4 regions of the Vibrio sp. JZG120 genome follow, and region 1 is predicted to be linked to each of the others. Evidence: predicted binding sites of a transcription regulator. Region 1 holds the regulator's gene; each other region holds the start of a gene.
What was found. Region 1 encodes CRP, which controls carbon source genes, mostly activating them, when cyclic AMP is high. Its sites were predicted from a motif close to TGTGANNNNNNTCACA; they were not measured.
Positions count from the first base shown of each region.

Region 2: a site for CRP is predicted at 2,960-2,975, ahead of rppH (RNA pyrophosphohydrolase). Genes of this name have one in related genera too.
Region 3: a site for CRP is predicted at 2,225-2,240, ahead of gltB (glutamate synthase large subunit). Genes of this name have one in related genera too.
Region 4: a site for CRP is predicted at 2,991-3,006, ahead of ACWPOD_RS17720 (CTP synthase). Genes of this name have one in related genera too.

Region 1 covers NZ_JBSRRK010000020.1:28,713-33,058, forward strand. Annotated here, with positions in the region: gene astD (succinylglutamate-semialdehyde dehydrogenase) at 1-1,217, shown strand, start outside; gene ACWPOD_RS22345 (DUF1338 domain-containing protein) at 1,467-2,258, shown strand; gene crp (cAMP-activated global transcriptional regulator CRP) at 2,404-3,036, opposite strand; gene ACWPOD_RS22355 (phosphoribulokinase) at 3,277-4,146, opposite strand; gene ACWPOD_RS22360 (YheU family protein) at 4,271-4,346, opposite strand, start outside.
Region 2 covers NZ_JBSRRK010000005.1:509,789-514,134, reverse strand. Annotated here, with positions in the region: gene ACWPOD_RS13870 (sulfite exporter TauE/SafE family protein) at 1-29, opposite strand, end outside; gene ptsP (phosphoenolpyruvate--protein phosphotransferase) at 36-2,282, opposite strand; gene rppH (RNA pyrophosphohydrolase) at 2,285-2,806, opposite strand; gene mutH (DNA mismatch repair endonuclease MutH) at 3,426-4,106, shown strand; gene ACWPOD_RS13850 (DUF6482 family protein) at 4,122-4,346, opposite strand, start outside.
Region 3 covers NZ_JBSRRK010000005.1:471,325-475,670, forward strand. Annotated here, with positions in the region: gene gltB (glutamate synthase large subunit) at 1-1,967, opposite strand, end outside; gene ACWPOD_RS13690 (TIGR01212 family radical SAM protein) at 2,520-3,479, shown strand; gene ACWPOD_RS13695 (sensor domain-containing diguanylate cyclase) at 3,515-4,346, shown strand, end outside.
Region 4 covers NZ_JBSRRK010000009.1:18,490-22,835, reverse strand. Annotated here, with positions in the region: gene relA (GTP diphosphokinase) at 1-1,856, shown strand, start outside; gene mazG (nucleoside triphosphate pyrophosphohydrolase) at 2,082-2,879, shown strand; gene ACWPOD_RS17720 (CTP synthase) at 3,091-4,346, shown strand, end outside.

The DNA.
Region 1 (4,346 bases):
AAGTCATTGCCAAAGAAACTGGTAAGCCAATTTGGGAAACGCGCACTGAAGCAGCGGCAATGGCAGGTAAAATTGCCATCTCTATTCGTGCTTACCATGACCGCACCGGTGAAGCGAGCCGTGAAGCGGCGGGCAACCAAATTGTGTTACGTCATCGCCCACTGGGCGTGATGGCGGTATTTGGGCCATATAACTTCCCTGGTCACTTACCAAATGGTCACATTGTGCCTGCGTTACTAGCGGGTAACACTGTTGTGTTCAAGCCATCCGAGCAAACACCTTGGACTGGCGAGCTAGCTATGAAACTTTGGGAAGAAGCAGGTCTGCCGAAAGGCGTGATCAACCTTGTCCAAGGTGCGAAAGAAACCGGTATTGCGCTTGCTGATGCGAAAGGCATTGATGGCGTACTGTTCACGGGCAGCGCGAACACAGGGCATGTATTGCACCGTCAATTTGCGGGTCAACCTGGCAAGATGTTAGCACTAGAAATGGGTGGTAATAACCCGATGGTGATCTCTGATAAATACGGTGATTTGGATGCCACGGTGTACACCATCATCCAGTCAGCGTTTATCAGTGCTGGTCAACGTTGTACGTGTGCTCGTCGTTTGTACGTGCCATTGGGTGAGAAAGGTGATGCGCTCATCACGAAACTGGTTGAAGCGACGAAGAATATTCGCGTAGACCAACCATTTGCAGAGCCTGCGCCATTTATGGGGCCGCAAATTTCCGTTGCCGCAGCCAAGTTCATTCTCGATGCACAAGCGAACCTACAATCACTTGGTGGTGAAAGCTTGATTGAAGCTAAAGCAGGAGAGGCGGCGTTTGTTTCTCCCGGCATTATTGATGTAACGAACATTGCTGAGCTACCAGATGAAGAGTACTTCGGTCCACTTCTGCAAGTGGTGCGTTATGAAGGGCTAGAAAAAGCCGTAGAACTGGCGAATGACACGCGCTTTGGTCTCTCTGCTGGTTTAGTTTCAACTGACGACCAAGAATGGGAATACTTCGTTGACCATATTCGTGCTGGGATCGTGAACCGTAACCGCCAGCTCACAGGTGCAAGTGGTGATGCGCCATTTGGTGGTCCTGGTGCGTCAGGTAACCTACGTCCAAGCGCTTATTACGCAGCAGACTACTGTGCGTACCCGATGGCATCAATGGAAGGTCAAGAGACTATCTTGCCTGCAACATTAAGCCCAGGTGTGGCGCTATAAGTTTTAATAACAGAGTCGCAACCATGTATTGCGGCTCACTTTGCCGGCGAATCATTTAGGTATGGGTTGTAGTGATCGTTGGCAGAACACGGAAAGTGAGCAAAGACTCGGAAAAGCGTGTTGACTGACTGGCATTTACCGTCACAGGTTGATGGCTGCTCGTTCATTATTCTGGACAACTTTTCGTTGTGAACGAGCAGTCAACTTCCGCTTACCTTTTAACTCTACATCTCGTAACAAGGAGTCGTTATGACGCCCGATGTGTTATTTGAATCGCTATGGCAAGATTACATTCAACGTCTTTGCCCCTCTGCTGCGAAAGTACATCAGCTGCTTCAAGAAGATGAGCCTCTGATTAATGATCATATAGCTTTACGTACCTTCAATATTGCGCCTCTTGGTATCGAAACCTTAGCTAAACCATTTGTAGCCATTGGCTATCAGGCATGTGGTGACTACGTTTTCGAAAGTAAAAAGCTGGTTGCTAAACACTATGAGCACCCTGATCCGAAGCAACCTAAAGTCTTTATTAGTGAGCTAAAAGTTGAGGAGTGTTCACCTGAGCTGCAAGAGATTGTGAAAAAGCTGGTGGCACAAGTCGATGCAGGCAAGCTGAACGATAGCGCATTCTTACATGGTGGACGCTTGTGGGATTTAAGCTTTGCTGACTACCAAACGTTGGCTAAAGAAAGTGAGTATGCATCTTGGTTGGCTGCGCATGGTTACGGCGCAAACCACTTCACGGTGAGCGTTAACCAGCTCAATGAATACGAAGAAGTGAAGCAAGTAAACGATCACTTACGTACGGCCGGATTTACCATTAATGAAAACGGCGGGGAAGTGAAGGGCACTCCTGAGGTGCTGCTAGAACAATCATCGACCATGGCGGATAAAGTGGCGGTTCGCTTTAGCGAAGGCACTGAAATTATCCCTGGTGGCTTTTACGAGTTTGCTAAGCGCTACCCGATGGAAAACGGTGAGCTGTACCCAGGTTTTGTGGCGGCTTCAGCGGACAAAATCTTTGAAAGTACGAATGGCTAACTTTTAGGGTTAACCTTTCGGCTAACCAACTTGCTCATTAGTCTTTTGTTGCTCTGAGCTTAATGTGGTTACAAGACAAATAAAAAGCCACCAATGTCGCCATTGGTGGCTTTTATAATTTTGTTCGCGTCACTCTGGTTTGAGATTAACGAGTACCGTAAACCACGATAGTTTTACCGTGCGCAGAGATTAAGTTCTGCTCTTCTAACATTTTCAAGATACGACCTACTGTCTCACGAGAACAGCCAACGATTTGACCGATTTCTTGACGAGTGATCTTGATTTGCATGCCGTCTGGGTGAGTCATTGCGTCTGGTTGTTTTGCAAGGTTCAGAAGCGTCTGAGCGATACGACCAGTTACGTCTAGGAACGCCAGGTCACCCACTTTTTGGCTAGTTACTTGAAGACGACGAGCCATCTGCGCAGAAAGGCGCATTAGGATGTCTGGGTTTACTTGGATAAGCTGACGGAATTTCTTGAAAGAAATTTCAGCAACTTCACAAGGAGATTTAGCACGAACCCAAGCTGTGCGCTCTTGGTCTTCCTCGAATAGACCAAGTTCACCAATAAAGTCTCCTTGGTTTAGGTAAGAAAGGATCATCTCCTTACCTTCTTCGTCTTTGATAAGAACCGCAACAGAACCTTTAACGATATAGTACAAAGTTTCTGCCTTTTCGCCCGCGTGAATTAGCGTGCTCTTTGAAGGGTACTTATGAATATGACAGTGTGAAAGAAACCACTCTAATGTTGGGTCGGTTTGAGGTTTACCTAGAACCATAATATCTCACTTCCTCTGCAGGGTACGCTTGCGCTATCCATATTTTAGCTAAGCCTGAATTAGGCCTACTAGAATAAGAGCACTTTTTATATGCTGCAAGCTCTCTTGTGTTTCGGTAAGAAATAGTATCCTTTTTCGAAAACGATTTCTTGATTTTAATCGTGCCATGATTGAGATTTTGTAAGCAAAACTGTGCACATGATCACGGTATGAAAAGTAAACATCTTCGCAGGCAGGTTTTTAGCCAATTTTCCCTGTTTCGATGAGCTGTTGTAGGATAGGCCGAACTATGAGCTCCATTGCAAAGCTCATCTTACCGCCTGGCACGACAATCGTGTTGTGGCGTGACATGAATGAGCCATCAATCATAGCCAGGAGATATGGGAAGTCGACTTTCTTTATCCCACGCAAGCGAATTACGACAAAGCTCTCATCCAGGCTTGGGATACCCTTCGCATTAAGGGGGTTGGAGGTATCGACCGTTGGGACGCGCTGAAAGTTAATATGAGTGCGAGAAAATTGCGGAGTGATGTAGTTAAGATAATCGTCCATCGAGCGCACGATAGAATCCATTACTGCTTCTCGTGAATGACCGCGGTCACGAGTATCACGCACAAACTTTTGGATCCACTCTAAGTTTACGATTGGTACCATACCAATCAAGAAATCCACATGCTGCGCAACATTAACATCGCCATCCACAACACCGCCGTGCAAGCCTTCATAGAAGAGAACGTCACTGTTCTCCGGTAAGTCCTGCCACGGTGTGAAGGTTCCAGGCATTTGATTATAAGGTACGGCCTCGTCAAAGGTGTGTAGGTAGCGACGTACGCTGCCTGCGCCATCGTGACCATATTTACGGAAAAACTCTTCCAATCCTGGAAAGTCATTAGCTTGAGGGCCAAAGTAGCTAATGTGTCGACCTTGCTCGCGCGCTTTACGGATTTCTATATCCATTTCAGGGCGAGTAAAGCGATGGAAGCTGTCGCCTTCAACCCATGCGGGTTTAACGTTCATCATATTGAACATCTTACGGAAGGCTTCAGATGTAGTGGTCGTGCCGGCACCGGATGAACCAGTAACCGCAATAATTGGGTGTTTAGCTGACATGACAAACCTTGTCGAAAATTACTTACCTGTAATGTGCAGTAGGCTGCTACTGCACGGTCGATAACCCACTATAGCACGTAACAATGCCTTGTCATTGAGTGGGGTACGGTAAAATGTGAAGGGTCTAAAATTTTGTTTTTACCTGAATATCGACGGTTTCGTGCAGTTCAGAGAACACGATAACCGCTTCGCCTTTTTCT
Region 2 (4,346 bases), on a different contig from region 1:
AACAATAACAAAAATAAAGAGACGGTCACGATTTCCTACTTTTTACCTGCACGGATAAAGCCCGCAAAACCCTGTTGGATGAAGAAGTCATGCATCATTTGATGAATGTCCTCCCCGTAGGACTTTGTCATTGCTTGCTCCGCTAATTTTTCTAATTCTTCTTGTTGGCTATGACGAATCAAATATTTCACCTTAGCCACGTTGGAGGTGTTCATACTCAAACTGGTATACCCTAACCCAAGTAAGAGAAGAGCGCCAAATGGGTCGCCAGCTAACTCACCACAAATACACACTGGCACCTGATACTTATCGCACACGTCATGGATTTGCTTAAGCGCTAACAGTACCGCAGGATGCATAGATTCATAGACATCCGCGACGCGCGAATTGTTCCTATCAACCGCTAATAAATACTGGGTTAAATCGTTTGTCCCGACAGAAACAAAATCAACACGGTGAGCAATCGTTGGCAATAAATACACCATTGATGGCACTTCGATCATGACCCCAACTTGTGGGAACTGAATTCTATCATCAAGCAACACGGCTTCGCTGTGGGCTTGATTAATCAAGCTAATGGCATCGTCTAGCTCTTTTACCCCAGACACCATTGGCAACAAAATACTTAAGTTACCGCTTTCTGCACTCGCCCTTAACATTGCACGCAGCTGGATCAAGAAAATATCTGGGTGATCTAATGTAAAACGAATGCCACGCCAGCCTAGAAACGGATTATCTTCTTCGATGGGCAAATATGGCAAAGGTTTGTCACCACCAATATCCAAAGTGCGCATCACCACTCGTTGATTCGGATAACTGTTGAGTATCGCTTGGTATTGATGATACTGCTCATCTTCTGACGGAAAGTGATGCTGAAGTAAAAATGCAATCTCAGTTCGGTACAACCCAACTCCATCAACACCTGTATTGATGGCAATATTACTGTCTGCACTGAGCCCCGCATTCAGCATAATTTCGATGTGGTGATTGTCTTGCGTAACCGCTGGGAGTGCGAGGTCCTTGTTTACCATTGCAAACAATTCTGACTCTTCACTCACTAAGCTGCGATACTCTCGCAATAATTGACGGTTTGGCTCTAGGAAGATCTCGCCCGTATAACCATCCACTATCCCGAGTTTGCCATTGACCACAACCGGGTTAATGTTGGCGCCCATGACAGCGGGAACTCCAAGTGCGCGAGACAAAATAGCCGCATGAGAGTTCGCGCCACCTTCTAGTGACACGACGGCTAACAAAAACTCTTTAGGTACAGACGCGAGCAAGGTGGCTGTGAGTTCATTCGCCACCAAAATAATGGGACGATCAATTGCAGAATTTTCTTGCTCACTGTTATGTAGAAAATAGAGCAGCCTTTGCCCTAACTCTCGGATGTCTTGCGCTCTCTCGCGCATGTAGACATCCGACATTCTGGCAAATCGATTCGAGTATGATTCTACCACTTGGCGTAACGCCCAATCGGCCCTGTCTCCTTTTTCAATCTGCTTCTTCAAATCACCACGAAGCATCGGGTCATTGAGTAAGTGCGTAAACAGATCGAAGATCGCCAGCGCATCTTTGTTGATTTCACTGTCCAGCTTTTTCCGCATACGGCGAAAGTCATTTAACGCTCGCTCTATCGCCACCAGCAATGTCTCGTGCTCACGTTCTTTATCTAACGTGGACGAAGGGAAAACATCCGATAAACTCGGCTGGGTATTGTCGAACCAAAACTCTCCAATCGCGACACCAGTAGATGCAGGCAAACCTTTTAATACCGTGGGTTTAGATGCCAACTGCCAATGCCCAAGATTCTGCGCATGCGCAATAAGCACTGCTAGCTGAGCGGATAACGTGACAAGAAACGACTCTTCCATCTCACTGAACAAGCGCGGTGTTTTTTGCTGGATCACCAACACACCTAAAACTTGTTTGCGATGAATGATTGGAGTGGCTAAAAAGGAGTGGTAAATCTGTTCACCAAGTTGAGGGAAGAATTTAAACTCGGGATGTTTTGAGGCTTCGGCAAGGTTGAGTGGCTCTGCGCTTCGTTTAACCAACCCAACCAAGCCTTCATTGAAGTTGATATGAATACTATCACCTTCAAAAATAAGGCCTTGAGTTGCCATTAACTCAAGGCGCTGCATTTCTTCATTAGCAAGATAGATAGTACAGCACTCAGTGCGAAGGGCAGCACAAGTCTCTTTCACCAATATATCGAGTGCCAGATGCACATCATCGACCCTGGAGACTTTCTCAACTATTTCCCTTAGCTGACTGAGCATGATTATCCTCTACGTTGCTTTTTTCTTTTCCCTTTCGCTTTTCTCTCTCGAAAAGGCATGGCTAAGGATGCAAACTCTTTCATCGCTCGTCGATAAACATCTCGCTTGAAAGAAACAACTTGCCTAACTGGATACCAGTAACTCACCCAGCGCCAACCATCAAATTCAGGGGATTTTCCGCGTTGCATATTAATGCGAGATTCATCGCATTCTAATCTCAGCAGAAACCATTTCTGTTTTTGGCCGATACAAACAGGCTTGGAGTCCCAACGCACCAATCGTTTTGGTAGCTTATATCTTAACCAATGACGACTTGTTGCAATGATCTTAACGTCTTTTTTCGTTAAACCGACTTCTTCATATAACTCCCTGAACATGGCTTGTTCAGGAGTTTCACCTTCGTCAATTCCACCTTGTGGGAATTGCCATGAGTGTTGCCCGTATCGTTTAGCCCAGAAGACCTGACCATGGTTATTACATATCACAATACCAACATTAAGTCGGTAACCATCGCCATCTATCACTGGCTAACCTCTATGAATAAATTTTTTATTACCGTGATTTTTCCACATATCCCCATTACTAGCAAACTTACTGATGTGATATGAGCAAGATTTATTACCTTTTCACCATATTTGGATATCTTTTAATCACATCATACCTTATCAACACAAGAGTGAGACATTGCCCACATTTATTCACCTTTTCTGTGAATAACTTTGTGAAGAATTCAATTCAAATGAGTAATTCAGTTCAATCCCATCAAAAGCAAAACAAATAAAGAAACAAGAAAATAAACATAAAACATTGATAGAAAAGTATTTATTTTTAAAAATAACGATAAATCGATCTTCAGTTTCTTGATGATCTTTTCACCAAACTCAGATCGGTCAAAGATCCACCAATAGGCTATTTATCCACACTCACCTGCTATTCGTTTAGATGATTACAACAAAATCAACCCCAAAAATGCATTTTAACCCCTGTTTATTCATACAGACCCCGTCAGGATCTTATCAATACCTCCTCCATCTGTGGATAAGTTATGAATTGATCGTTCTTACACCGCCTCGGTGAAATCTTAAACAGTAGATTTGGCCGGAGTTTGATAAACTATATTTTTTGTAATACCACCTTGTGACTATGAAACCAGAACCACAAACAGAAGCAGAGCTATTGGAACGAGCGCATGATATGGCAGGACTCAGTTTTGCTGAGTTGGCCGCCGAGGCGAATATGATTGTTCCTGAAAACTTAAAACGTGATAAAGGTTGGGTGGGTCAATTACTCGAATGGCACTTGGGCGCCCCAGCTGGCAGTAAACCTCAACAAGATTTCGCTAAGCTAGGGATCGAGCTGAAAAGTATTCCGATCAGTCACTCTGGCAAACCGTTGGAAACAACCTTTGTTTCGGTGGCTCCTCTCACAGGTGTTCATGGTCTTACATGGGAAACAAGCCACGTACGCAACAAGCTGTCTCGTGTGCTTTGGGTACCAGTGGAAGGGGAACGAGAAATTCCACTTGCAGAAAGACGTGTTGGGAGCCCACTGATTTGGTCACCAGACGAAGACGAAGAGCGTATTTTACGAAACGACTGGGAAGAGCTAATGGAGATGATCGTCTTGGGGAAATTTGATCAAATTTCCGCCAGACACGGAGAAGCGCTGCATCTTCGCCCTAAAGCCGCGAATGCAAAAGCCCTCACCGAAGCATATAGCTCAAATGGCAAGCCGATAAAAACTCTGCCCCGAGGTTTTTACCTCAGAACACAGTTTACTGAGCAGATCTTACTCAAGCACTACATCAGCACGCCATCTGAGTAATGTTGTTTCCGCCATTTAGTGCGTCACGAGCGATAACTCGATATCACAGTACGAGGCTGCCTCTTCAGTGCCACATTCGTCATACGCATTGTGCAGCCTTAAGTACGCTTTATCTACCCCTAACCTCAGCAGCTCTTCTTTCACCAAATCTAGCGAACCGAAATGTATCGGATCTTCACCGTCTTTAATCGGCTCAAGTTGATGCTTGTACTCCACTGCTAGCAAATAGTCAGAGACATC
Region 3 (4,346 bases), on a different contig from region 1:
ATCAAGTGGTGATGCACTGCACCAACTGCCAGCATTGCTGGGATCGCCGCGTGGTTTGAGTTCACTGCGCGGTCAGTTAGCAGGATGATTGAGTAACCATCAATAACCGCGTCTTCTGCGTATTGGCAGATACGTTTTAGTGCGCGCTCAAGCTTGCCTTGGTCTTCACTGGCTTGGAATACGATATCCAGTGTCTTCGCCTGAAGATGCTCGTTGTCAATAGCACGCAGTTTCTCAAGCTCAGAGTTCGCAAGAACAGGCGATTCCAATTCGACTTTCTGACAGTGAAGTGGTGTTTCAGTCAGAAGGTTTTGGTCTTTACCCAAGTAAGTGTTCAGCGACATCACCATACGCTCACGGATCGGATCGATCGGTGGGTTAGTTACCTGTGCAAACAGCTGCTTGAAGTAGTTTGAAAGATGTTGCGACTGATGAGATAGCACTGCAAGAGGCCAGTCGGCACCCATGGCTGATAATGGCTCTTTACCTTCATTTGCCATTGGAACGATGATTTCGTTCACTTCTTCAGTACTTACGCCAAACGCTTGTTGGCGGTGTAGAAGATGTTCTGGCTTAGGTTGGCTGAATTGGTTGCTCGCATCTGGCAGCTTCTTCAAGCTTAGTAGGTTTTCTTCTACCCACTTTTCGTAAGGCTGTGCCGTTGCGATGGTGTCTTTCACTTCTTCATCAGAGATGATGCGACCTTGCTCTAAGTCTGCAACGAAGATGCGACCTGGTTGTAGACGACCGCGGAACTCAACGTTCTCTGGCTCAATATCCACAACACCAGATTCTGATGCCATTACTAGGAAGTTATCTTTGGTCACTGTGTAGCGAGAAGGGCGCAGACCGTTACGGTCGAGTGTCGCACCAACTTGAACACCATCAGTAAAACATACTGAAGCCGGACCATCCCATGGTTCCATGATGTTCGCGTGGTACTGATAGAACGCGCGACGCTTAGGATCCATGTTTTTGTTTTCTTGCCATGCTTCCGGGATCATCATCATCAATGCGTGCGGCAGGCTGCGACCAGAAAGAACTAGGAGCTCAAGAGCCATGTCAAAGTTAGATGAATCCGAACTGCCTTCCTGACAAATAGGAAGCAGCATGTCGATTTCAGCTTGGGTAAATAGATCGGATTCAATGATCGCCTCACGGGCTTTCATCCAGTTCAAGTTACCTCGAACTGTATTGATTTCACCGTTGTGGGCAATGTAACGGAAAGGTTGTGCAAGACGCCATTTCGGGAAGGTGTTGGTGGAGAAGCGAGAGTGTACCAGTGCCAGTGCGGTCACCATGGTCGGGTTTTGCAGATCAAGGAAGTACTGAGGTACTTGCTCGGTCGTTAACTGACCTTTGTACACCAATGTCTTGTAAGACATAGAGTTAATATAGAAGTCATCACCAATGTTCGAAACGCTTTCTAGGCAAACACGTACAGTGTAGTTACGAAGTACGTACAGTTTGCGCTCTAGCTCTTCAGGTGTAATACCTGGACCACCAGAGATAAACACATGCTCAAACTGAGGCTCTGTGCTTAGCGGGTCGGCACCGATCATTGAGTTATCGGTTGGCAATACGCGGTAGCCGATAACTTCAAGATCTAGACGCTGAGCGTTGCGTTCTAGAATGTCACGGCATTGCTCGCGTTTGTATTCGTCTTTCGGGAAAAGTACGACACCCACACCATACTTTTCAAATGAAGGTAGTTTAATGCCGAGCTTAACGGCCTCTTCTAATAGGAATTCATGAGGTTTTTGTAGCAAGATACCCGCACCATCACCGCTGCATGGATCACAACCTTGACCACCACGGTGCTCCATGCGAGCTAGCATATCCAATGCTTGAGTCACTACTTCATGAGATTTACGGTTTTTAAGGTGAGCAACAAAACCGATACCACACGCGTCATGCTCCAATTCAGGAGTATATAGACCCTGTGGATTTTGCTCTCTATCTACCATAGATACATCCTTCCAGTTCAATGTCGACGCAAAAGCACCAGGCAGGCAAATGCCACCTAGACCATTGATTACGTCTTGTCCTTTATATTTATTATCGCCACCGATCTAGGTTGACCGATCTTGATTCCTTTCCGTATCTCGCAGGAAAAGTTTTGCGAGAAAAACAATCCTTGGTGGTATCCCTTTATTTATTGCCACTATTTAGTGATTTATATAGGTAGGAGTGGGATAACACCGACAAATCCCGCAGTGTACTTTGTAATAAAAGTCACAAAAATAACGGGGTTGTGTAAGTATCCTACAATTTTGTCACTTCAGAATGCAATGAAAAAGTCGACGTTGTGACCCAATTTTTTCGTTTAATTATGCATTTTTAGTTTAACATTTACGCAACATGAACGTTTTTTATCTGTATTTATGCAGGTTTATTGATTTTGAGCCGTATGATGTTTGTTTGAATTGACTAGTATTGTGTGTTTTTTCTTGCAGGGATGTAATTTATTTACACAGATCGTAGTGAGATTGATTACGGTTCATTGTTGGTGAGAATTTATGCAGTTACATGAGTTGGTCAATACAATCGGCCAAGATCTTCAGCGTCGATACGGTGAAAAAGTCCATAAACTAACGTTGCACGGTGGATTTAGTTGCCCTAACCGAGATGGCACGATTGGTCGGGGAGGATGTACTTTTTGTAATGTGGCTTCGTTTGCGGATGAAGAAGTACAGATAAAGAGTATTCACGATCAGTTGAAAGATCGTGCGGGCGAAATTCATCGAGCGAAGAAGTATCTCGCTTATTTTCAGGCTTACACCAGTACTTATGCGGAAGTGCAAGTGCTGAAAAATATGTATGAAGAAGCACTAAAAGCGGCTGATATTGTGGGATTGTGTGTCGGGACTCGTCCAGATTGCGTGCCTGATGCCGTATTAGATTTACTGTCTGACTATGTAAAGCAAGGTTATGAAATTTGGCTAGAGTTAGGGCTTCAAACCGCTAATAACGACACCCTTAAGCGCATCAATCGCGGTCATGATTTCGAATGTTATGCCGAAATCACCAAGCGTGCGCGTGCGCTAGGTATTAAAGTCTGTACTCATTTAATTGTGGGATTACCGAAAGAAAGCCGCGACGATAACATTGAGACGCTGAAAAAAGTGTTGGCTGTGGGCACTGATGGCATCAAGTTACATGGTCTTCATATCGTGGAAGGCAGCACCATGGCGAAAGCGTGGCGTGCAGGACGATTAGAGGCGCCAGAGCTAGAAGAGTATGTCGCAATTGCCAGTGAGATTATTCGTATGACGCCACCGGACGTGATTTACCATCGGGTTTCATCAGCAGCTCGTAGACCTACCTTATTATCACCACTGTGGTGTGAAAACCGCTGGCTGGCGATGACTGAAATTGGTCGATCCCTCAGTGAACATGGTGCTCAAGGAAGCCTAACGGGAAACGCTTTTATCTATACTAAACCGGAATTAATAGCAGATCGCTCAATAAATAACTGATATATTTTAACCAGTTTTTTTTAAAGGTTTAAACGATGGATCAGTTACTCAATTGGCTTTGGGATGGTCAAGGCGGTTATGGCTATGTCGTCTTGTTATTAATTGCTAGCGTGTGCGCGTTAGCACTGATCTATTTGCACTTTCAAACATCACTTAAGCAACTCGTAACGGATTCACCCTATCCAGTCATAGTGCTGGATACTGGCCATGCTCAGATCTTGTTATCTAACCAAGCTGCGATGCAATTATTAGGTATTCGCTCTCTAGGCACGGGATATTTGTATCCCGCTTTATTCGATATTCGTGAGCTTGAGTCGTTTCTAGACAGTGTCTCTAGTCGTCATTTTAGCCAGCAGGTATTTGATTGGCGCTTATCTGAAAGCGAATCTATCAAGGTGGAGTTGTCAGGAAGAAAGAGTTTGCTGCGCAATCACCGTGTTTGGATCATCTACGCGCAGCCATATCAATCCACTCATCAAGAGCAGCAACAAGAGCTTGCGCAATTAACGATTGCTCGTTCGGCACTAGACTCACTCTCTGAGTTAATTTGTACCCAAGATCGCCAAGGGAATTTATTAACGACGAACCGAGCATTTGATCAATTTTGGGAAGGGCGAAGGGAAGAAGCCTGCGCATCAAAGGTTTCCATGGGTGAGGCTAGCAGAAAGAGTGAGCGCAAGTGGACGACGGATCCACAAGGTCGCAGTTGCTTATTGGAAGTGAATCAAAATTCCCTTGTGTCACCGAGTGGTGAGCTGATCGGTACATTATCCATTAGTCATGATGTGACCGAGTGGCACAAAATGCAGCAGAACCTGAGAGATGAAATGGAGCGCCGTAAAGATACAGAAGTTGCGTTGGCGCAAA
Region 4 (4,346 bases), on a different contig from region 1:
TGGAAGGCAGTGCAGCGTCATCTCAGGTAGATAACGTACGCCGTATGCTGCTTGCCATGGTGGATGACTTCCGCTGCGTGGTTATCAAGCTCGCGGAACGAATTTGTAATCTTATTGAAGTTAAAAAAGCGCCTGATGAGGTTCGACGTGCGGCGGCAAAAGAGTGTGCCAACATCTATGCGCCGCTAGCAAACCGATTAGGCATCGGTCAGCTGAAATGGGAAATTGAAGATTACGCTTTCCGCTACCAACAACCGGAAACTTACAAACAAATTGCCAAGCAGCTTTCTGAGCGACGTATTGTTCGTGAACAGTACATCAAAGACTTTGTTGAAGACCTCACGCACGAAATGGAAGTGTCAGGCATCAATGCTGAAGTGAGCGGTCGACCTAAGCACATCTACAGCATTTGGCGAAAAATGCAGAAAAAGAGTTTGGCATTCGATGAGCTGTTTGATGTGCGAGCAGTACGTATCATCGCAGACAAACTGCAAGACTGTTACGCGGCTTTGGGCGTAGTTCACACCAAATACAAGCACCTACCGAGCGAGTTTGATGACTACGTTGCTAACCCTAAACCAAACGGTTATCAATCGATCCACACCGTAATTCTAGGGCCAGAAGGCAAAACCATCGAGATCCAGATTCGTACCAAGCAAATGCATGAAGAGTCGGAGCTGGGTGTTGCAGCGCACTGGAAATATAAAGAAGGGGCAAGCAGCCGAAGCGGTTATGATGAGAAGATTACGTGGCTGCGTAAGCTACTGGATTGGCAAGAAGAAATGTCAGATTCTGGCGAAATGCTTGATGAGCTACGTAGCCAAGTCTTTGATGATCGCGTCTATGCCTTTACACCTCGCGGCGATGTTGTCGATTTACCAATGGGGGCAACGCCGCTAGATTTTGCCTACCATATTCACTCCGAAGTGGGACACCGTTGTATCGGCGCCAAAGTCGGAGGCCGCATCGTACCGTTTACTCATAAACTACATATGGGTGATCAGGTTGAGATTATCACTCAGAAAGAACCTAACCCATCACGTGACTGGTTAAACCCATCATTAGGCTTCGTTCATTCTGGCCGCGCGCGTGCCAAAATTAACGCCTGGTTCCGAAAGCAAAGCCGTGAGAAGAACCTCGAAGCGGGTCGTGAAATTCTTGAACATGAGTTAGCAAAAATTGGCGCAACGTTAAAAGATGCTGAGCATTACGCTCTCAAACGGTTTAACGTCAAAACACCAGATGAGCTTTACGTTGGTGTTGGTAGCGGTGATTTGCGTATCAACCAAATCATTAACCATATTAATGCGCTCGTTAACAAGCCAACGGCAGAAGAAGAAGACCAGCAAGCACTGGAAAAACTGCAAGAAGCAGAGCACAAATCACCAGCGCAAAGCCGACCGAAAAAAGACGCCGTCGTTGTAGAAGGCGTTGATAACCTAATGACGCACCTAGCGCGTTGCTGTCAGCCAATTCCAGGTGACGATATCTGTGGTTACATTACGCAAGGCCGAGGGATTTCAGTACACCGTAGTGACTGTGAACAGCTAGAAGAACTGCGCCATCACGCGCCAGAGCGTATCATCGATACTGTCTGGGGCAGCGGCTTCGTCGGGTCATACATCCTCACCGTCCGTGTTGAAGCGATGGAGCGAGGTGGTCTACTCAAAGACATTACGACACTGTTCGCCAACGAAAAGATCAAAGTGACCAGTATGAAGAACCGAGTCGATTACAGACGTCAACTTGCTATCATGGACTTTGATCTAGAAGTCACCAATATTGAAGTGCTTTCTCGTGTTTCGAAACGGGTAGAACAAATAAAGGATGTCATGACGGTGAAACGCCTCGGCTAAAATTCTCGTCATACTTGAAGCTGATAGCGTTGTTGCCTGCGCTCACTCCGGAGTGCCGGCCCAGGCTCATCACATAGGCGAGCTATGCTCAGGAGTCGCGAAAACTTGTTGCCTTGTCAAAGTAACAATTACTTAGTGAAAGCTGCTGAGAAAATATAATGTAGAAGGTGAGTGGTTTTGGCTGCTCACCTTTTTCTTTAGTAGAAAGGTTTAAAGGAACAAAAAATGAGTCATCCAATTGAACAATTAGAACAAATCATGGCGAAGTTGCGTGACCCAGAAAACGGTTGCCCTTGGGACTTAAAACAAACCTTTGACACCATCGTTCCGCATACAATAGAAGAAACCTACGAAGTGGTGGACGCGATTCAAAATCGAGATTGGCCCAATCTAAAAGAAGAGCTAGGGGATTTGTTGTTTCAGGTGATTTTTTACAGCCAGCTAGCGAAAGAGCAAGAGCTGTTCGAATTTTCGGATGTTGTCGAAACTGTGAATGAAAAACTGACTCGCCGTCATCCGCATGTTTTTTCAGATGTTGAGTTTGAATCGGACGAGGAAATCAACGCCAACTGGGAAGCGGAAAAAGCAAAAGAAAAAGCGCAGGTAGGCAAAGCGGAAGAAAGTATCCTAGACTCAATACCAAACTCTTTGCCGGCACTTTCTCGTGCTACAAAGATACAGAAAAAATGTGCGAAATATGGATTTGACTGGGACTCTCTTGGCCCGGTCGTCGATAAGGTGCGAGAAGAAATTGATGAAGTCATGGAAGAAGCACTACAAGTTCAGCCTGATGAAGAAAAAGTGGAGTTGGAACTCGGCGATTTGCTATTTGCGACCGTCAATTTGGCACGCCATCTTGATAAAAATCCAGAAGTCGCACTAGGGAAAGCAAACTTAAAGTTTGCGAGACGTTTTAAGCAAGTTGAAGGAAAGGTCCAGCAGTCAGGCAAAGCGCTTACAGATTGTTCTTTATCAGAGCTCGACGATTTCTGGGATGAAGTAAAGCGAGAAGAGTCTAGATAGGGGAAAATAAGCGGAATATACAATATGAGGCCAGTTTGCCTCTTAACACGAAAACGGACTTTGGTTTGTCTTTGCTCACTTTGATTTGAAGCAAAAAATAAAAAATTACGGTGTGATAGATTTCACGTTGTGGCGGTAAGGAGCTTCTGGTATATTTATCTCCCGTCCAGAAGCACTCCATTTCCCTCATTCAACCAATTTCAGGTTAAACATGACGACAAATTACATTTTTGTTACTGGCGGGGTTGTATCCTCTCTAGGTAAAGGTATTGCAGCAGCATCTCTTGCGGCTATTCTAGAAGCTCGTGGTCTTAAAGTGACTATGATGAAGCTTGACCCTTACATCAACGTTGACCCGGGCACAATGAGCCCTACTCAGCACGGTGAAGTGTTCGTTACAGAAGATGGCGCAGAGACTGACCTTGACCTTGGTCACTACGAGCGTTTCATCCGTACCAAGATGACCAAGCGTAACAACTTTACTGCAGGTCGTGTTTATGCCGACGTACTTCGTAAAGAACGTCGTGGTGACTACCTAGGCGCAACTATTCAAGTTATCCCTCACATCACTAACGCGATCAAAGACCGTGTAATTGCTGGCTCTGAAGGCCATGATGTGGCTATCGTTGAAGTTGGCGGTACCGTTGGTGATATCGAATCACTACCATTTATGGAAGCGATTCGTCAGCTAGCCGTTGAACTAGGCCGTGAGCGCGCAATGTTCATGCACCTAACACTTGTTCCTTACCTAGCGGCAGCGGGCGAAGTGAAAACTAAGCCAACTCAACACTCTGTAAAAGAACTTCTATCTATCGGTATTCAGCCAGATATCCTAGTTTGCCGTAGCGACCGCGTTATTCCAGCGAATGAACGTAAGAAAATCGCACTATTCTGTAATGTTCCAGAAAAAGCAGTAATTTCAATGAAGGACGTAGATTCTATCTACAAGATTCCTCAATTGATCAAGTCTCAAGGTCTAGATGATCTTGTGTGTGCTCGCTTTGGCATCACAGCTCCTGAAGCTGATCTTTCTGAGTGGGAACAGGTTATTTACGAAGAAGCAAATCCTACTGGTGAAGTAACCATCGGTATGGTTGGTAAATACACTGAATTGCCAGATGCATACAAGTCTGTGAACGAAGCGCTTAAACACGCTGGCTTGAAAAACCGTCTAAGTGTCACAATTAAGTATGTAGACTCACAAGATATCGAAACAAAAGGTGTTGAGCTGCTAGAAGGCTTAGACGCGATCCTAGTACCAGGTGGCTTCGGCGATCGTGGTATTGAAGGCAAGATCCGTGCAGCTCAATACGCACGTGAAAACAATGTGCCTTACCTAGGTATTTGTTTGGGTATGCAAGTTGCACTAATTGAATACGCGCGTAACGTTGCGGGTATGGAAGGTGCACATTCAACAGAATTTAACAAAGAGACTAAGTACCCTGTGGTAGGTTTGATCACAGAGTG